Regions from separate parts of the Pedococcus sp. P5_B7 genome, predicted to be linked through region 2. Evidence: riboswitches for the same ligand, from Rfam matches in the RefSeq annotation. Region 2 holds a riboswitch; the other holds the start of a gene.

Region 1 (2,382 bases), 110 kb from region 2:
CCCGGGCGAGCCCGCGGCATACCCCCACAACGCCGCAGGCCCCCGGCCGCCGAAGCGGAGGGGGCCTGCGGTGCGTGGCTCAACCAGTGGTGCGACGAGCTCAGCGTGGGTCAGGGACGACCGTAGGTGACGTTCGAGGACCAGATCGAGCGGAGGGCGACGGCCTTGCCGCTGCGCGGGGAGTCCCACATCATGCCGTTCCCGGCGTAGATGCCCACGTGGTAGGCGGGGCTGCCGAAGAAGACGAGGTCTCCCGGCTGCGGGTTCGACACGCGGGTGGTGGCGGCGCGCTGGGCGTCGGCGGTGCGCGGGAGGCTGATGCCGACCCGGCCGAAGACGTACTGCGTGAAGCCGGAGCAGTCGAAGCCGGTCGACGGGCTGGTGCCGCCGTAGGAGTACATCAGGCCTTCGTACTGGGCCGCGATGGCCAGGACGCCGCCGGCGGCGGGCTTCAGGCTGGTGTAGTCCTTGCGAGCCGTGGACCGGCTGGCAGCCTGGACGGTGCGGTCGGGGACGACGCGGACCACCGGCTTGGGCTTCGGCTTGGCGGTCGCCTTGAAGCCGATGACGCCAAAGGCGCTGGAGGCCGCGGGAGCCGCGGTCTCGGGGGCCTGGACGGCGACCGGCGCGGCGGTGGTGGCGCCCTTGGCGGCCGGGGCCGGAGCGGCGCTGGCGGCAGAGGCGGGAAGGGCGAACGAGGCGACAAGACCACCGGAAGCGGCGATGACCGCAGAGGTCTTGACGGCCGGCTGCGCGGCGCTGGCCACGATGCCGGACAACTCGGAGACGGGGTTGAAACGGCCCGGCGCGCGGTGGCGGCCAGAACTGTGTGAAGCCACGATGGATGAACCTCCAGCGCCTACGAGGTGAGCTGTCGGGTTCGGATGGAGGTAGATCACCCGGCCTCCACGGTTGTCACCCGACCTTGCGGGCGCGTACGTGGAGACTTAACCCCAAGGACCTTTTCGTGAAGAGAAGGCCCAAAGTTGGGTCCCCCGCTCCTGCCAAGCGGTTTGTACTGAATGACTCGGGCGTGGTGACAGGACTAGGCGTTTCCACATCGAGCCGGTCCCCCCAGGGGGCGAGGGAACCGCAGCCACCGTACACAAGGCTCCTGCGAAAGTCACGTTGAGGTCACGGCCCACCCAAGAAACCCCAAGGTGACGTCAGGCACACCCCAGCCGCCGTGCTCAAAACCGCAGGTCAGAGGCCTGCGGCCAGCCAGCGGTGGCGCTCAGATGAGCGGGCAGTGGCGACGCGCCGAACAGGGCGCGACACGCGGGGTCAGACCAGGGCGCCGAAGACGTGCTGGGCGACCTCGTCGGGCAGGGACACCCCGGTCGACTCGGGGGCGCCCTCGCGCACGGCAACCACGCGGCCGTCGGCGCGGTGGACCCGCACCCGCTCGCCGGGCAGGAGCCGGGCGACGGTCAGCAGGCTGAGCGCCTCGTGGTCGACCTGGACCGGCTCACCGATCCGGCGGACCAGCACCGTCTCGGGCAACTCCCCGGCAAGCTCGGTGAGGGTCTGCAGGCCGGTGCGGAAGCCCTCGGTCGGCTCCTCGTCGCCCAGCTCGTCGAGCCCGGGGATGGGGTTGCCGTAGGGCGAGTCGTGGTGGTCCTTGAGCATGGCCAGGATCTTGCGCTCGACCCGCTCGGACATGACGTGCTCCCAGCGGCAGGCCTCGTCGTGGACGTACTCCCACTCGAGCCCGATCACGTCCACGAGCAGCCGCTCGGCGAGCCGGTGCTTGCGCATGACCCGCGTGGCGAGCAGGCGGCCGTGGTCGGACAGCTCGAGGTGGCGGTCGCCCGCGAGGCTCAGCAGGCCGTCGCGCTCCATGCGGGCCACCGTCTGCGAGACGGTCGGGCCGGAGTGGCCCAGCCGCTCGGCGATGCGGGCGCGCAGGGGGGTGATGCCCTCTTCCTCGAGCTCGAAGATCGTCTTGAGGTACATCTCGGTGGTGTCGATCAGGTCGGTCACAGGCCCCAGCCTCTCACCTGCGACCGTCAGCGCGTCACCGATCGCCCGTCGACCTCTTCTCGAGCTGCCCCCCGACCTCTTCTCGAGCCGCCCGCCGGACCGGGTCGAAGCGCGGCACCCAGTAGGCCAGCCAGCCCGTCCCGACCAGCGCGAGGCCCCCCAGGGAGACGCAGGCGGCGGCCAGCCCGGCCTGCGCGGTGATGAGGCTGATCAGGGCCGGGGAGCCGCTCCCGCCGACGACGGAGACGAACCGCCAGCCGCCGAGGAACTGCGACCGCCCCCACTCCGGCGCGCTGTCCGCACCCAGGGTCATGACGATGCCCGACCCCATGCCGTTGCCCACGGCGGCCACGAGCGCGACGACCGTCACCGCGAGCGCGCTGTGGGTGAGCGGGAGCG
Region 2 (2,382 bases):
TGCGCGAGATCCGCCGCGCGCCGCGGTTCTGGCCGAAGTGGACGGTGCGCGGTGCGCTCGGCCTGCTGGCCGCCGCCATCGCGGTGATGCTCGGCGCCGGTCCCGTCGCGACGCTCGTCGCCGGGTTGTCGGCCCTCCTGGTCGGGTATGCCGCGCGGACGCTCGGCAAGGGCGGCCTCCCGGACTTCTACCAGTGTGCGATCGGTGGGTTCCTCGCGACCGTGCTCGCGTGGGGCGCGTTCAGCCTCGGTGCGTCGGGCTGGCTCCCCGTGTCCTCGTCGGACTTCGCCTTCATCGTCGCGGGCGGGATCACCGTGCTCCTGCCGGGTCGCACGGTCGCCTCGGCGTTCGAGGACGCGATCTCGGGCTACTCCGTGACCGGTGCCGGCCGGATGTTCGCGGTGTTCCTCACGACGGCCGGGATCATCCTCGGGGTGGCGACCGGGCTGCAGCTGACCTTGGCCCTGACCAGTGCCTTCGGCCTGAACGTCGCCTCGCCGTCCATCGTGTCCACGCAGGCGCTCAACGCCCCGGTGCTGCTGGCGGTGGTGGGCGCCTTCGTGGTCGGGTTGGCCGGTGCGGTGTCGCTGCGCACGGGCCGGATGCTGGTGGTGCCCAGCGGCGTGCTGTGTGCGGTGGGCGTCGGGGTCTCGCTTGCTGTCTCGAAGGTCGACGGGCTGGGCCAGCTGTCCGCCGCCGGGCTGGCGGCGATCGTGCTCGGGTGTGCGGGACGACTGCTGGCGCTCCGGATGGGCGCGCCGGCGATGGTGCTCGTCGTCCCGGCGTCCTACGGCCTGCTCCCGGGTCTGGCGATCTTCCGCGGCCTCTACGAGATGGTGAACGGGTCGTCGGCCGACTCCGGGACGCTGTCGCTCCAAGGGGGGCTGACCACCCTGCTGGGGGCGATGGCGGTGCTCCTGGCGATCGCGGCGGGCAGCGTGCTGGGGGAGTTCATGGCGGCGCCGTTCGACCACCGCATGGTGCAGAAGCGACGCGCTCGACGGCGCTGACCGGGCCGGGCGGTCCGGGCGGTCCGGGCTGTCGAGCACGAGACTGGTTGTTCGGAAGTTATCCCGGGTCATGGCACGGCGGATCTTCCGAACACGTCGGGCCGCCGGCGCTGACGGGGAACGAAATGTGGCGAATACGCGCCAACCGGTTGTCGGCCTGACGAACGCCCCCTACCGTGTCTTACCTGCGCGAACGCGCGGTCACAACTGCACACGGCATACCCAATCAGCCAAGCACTCCCACCGCGCCGAGCCTCGTCAGGTGGGGGTTTCACCGGAAGATCTCCGGGCACGACGAGGACGGGGAACCCAACGCGGCCACCACGGTGGCCTGGGGGTGAAGCCGGCTCAGGCCGGCCGGGCACCTGACAGCCCGAACCCGACAGCTAACCCCGCAGGCGCCGGTCAGGAGAGGAACCCCCCACCCATGTTCTACGCCCCGAAGCACTCTGCTCGGAAGGCCAACCCTGTTCGACGTCGCGTGACGGGTGTCGCCGTGGCCGGTGTCGCCACCGTCGCAGGTGGCATGGCCACCGCCAGCAGCGCGCAGGCCTCGACGGTCTGGGACCGCGTCGCCGCCTGCGAGAGCGGTGGCAACTGGTCGATCAACACGGGCAACGGCTACTACGGGGGTCTGCAGTTCTCCGACCGCACCTGGGACGGCTTCGGCGGCGAGCGCTACGCCCCGACCGCAAACCGCGCCACGAAGGCCCAGCAGATCACCATCGCCCAGAAGGTGCTGGCCTCGCAGGGCCCCGGCGCCTGGCCGACCTGTGGCGCCCGCGCCGGTCTCACCCGCTCCAACGGTGGCGCGGTCGATGCCGGCTCGACGACCAGCAGGGCCTCGCGCTCTGCCACCCGCCAGGCTCCCGCGGCCCACTCGACCAGCACCGGCACGCTCGTCGTCGACGGGATCCGCGGCCCCAAGACCAACGCCGCCATCGAGCGCTGGGTCGGTGGGTCGGTCAACGGCACGCTGTCCCGCACCGACGTCAAGGCGTTGCAGCGGAAGGTGGACTCGGCCCCCGACGGCGTCATCGGTCCGAAGACGATGCGCGCCCTGCAGACCAAGATCGGCGCCCGCAAGAACGGCGCCCGCTACCTCGACCGCGCCACGGTGCGCACGCTGCAGACCTACCTGAACGCCCGCTGACCCGCTCTCCGCACAGCCGGCGGCCCGACACCTCACGGTGCCGGGCCGCCGTCGTGCGATGGCTGGGTATGGCGCGGGGTCGCCCAGGATGCCGAACCCTCGCCATGCCGCCGGTACGATCGTCGCCGTCTGCTGCGGCAGACCGGCCGGCGTGGCGCAATTGGCAGCGCACTTGTCTTGTAAACAAGGGGTTGGGGGTTCGAGTCCCCCCGTCGGCTC

What was found. Region 2 has a riboswitch for cyclic di-AMP ahead of ACXJKD_RS11935 (transglycosylase family protein). Riboswitches for the same ligand answer to the same signal wherever they lie in the genome.
Region 1: another riboswitch for cyclic di-AMP. It lies ahead of ACXJKD_RS11385 (C40 family peptidase); the one in region 2 lies ahead of ACXJKD_RS11935 (transglycosylase family protein).

The regions. Positions count from the first base shown of each region.
Region 1 covers NZ_JBFULM010000004.1:168,807-171,188, forward strand. The annotation lists gene ACXJKD_RS11385 (C40 family peptidase) at 111-839, opposite strand; cyclic di-AMP (ydaO/yuaA leader) riboswitch at 842-1,044, opposite strand; gene ACXJKD_RS11390 (iron dependent repressor, metal binding and dimerization domain protein) at 1,285-1,983, opposite strand; gene ACXJKD_RS11395 (MFS transporter) at 2,018-2,382, opposite strand, start outside.
Region 2 covers NZ_JBFULM010000004.1:276,880-279,261, reverse strand. The annotation lists gene ACXJKD_RS11940 (threonine/serine ThrE exporter family protein) at 1-1,010, shown strand, start outside; cyclic di-AMP (ydaO/yuaA leader) riboswitch at 1,273-1,426, shown strand; gene ACXJKD_RS11935 (transglycosylase family protein) at 1,438-2,163, shown strand; tRNA gene ACXJKD_RS11930 (tRNA-Thr) at 2,309-2,381, shown strand.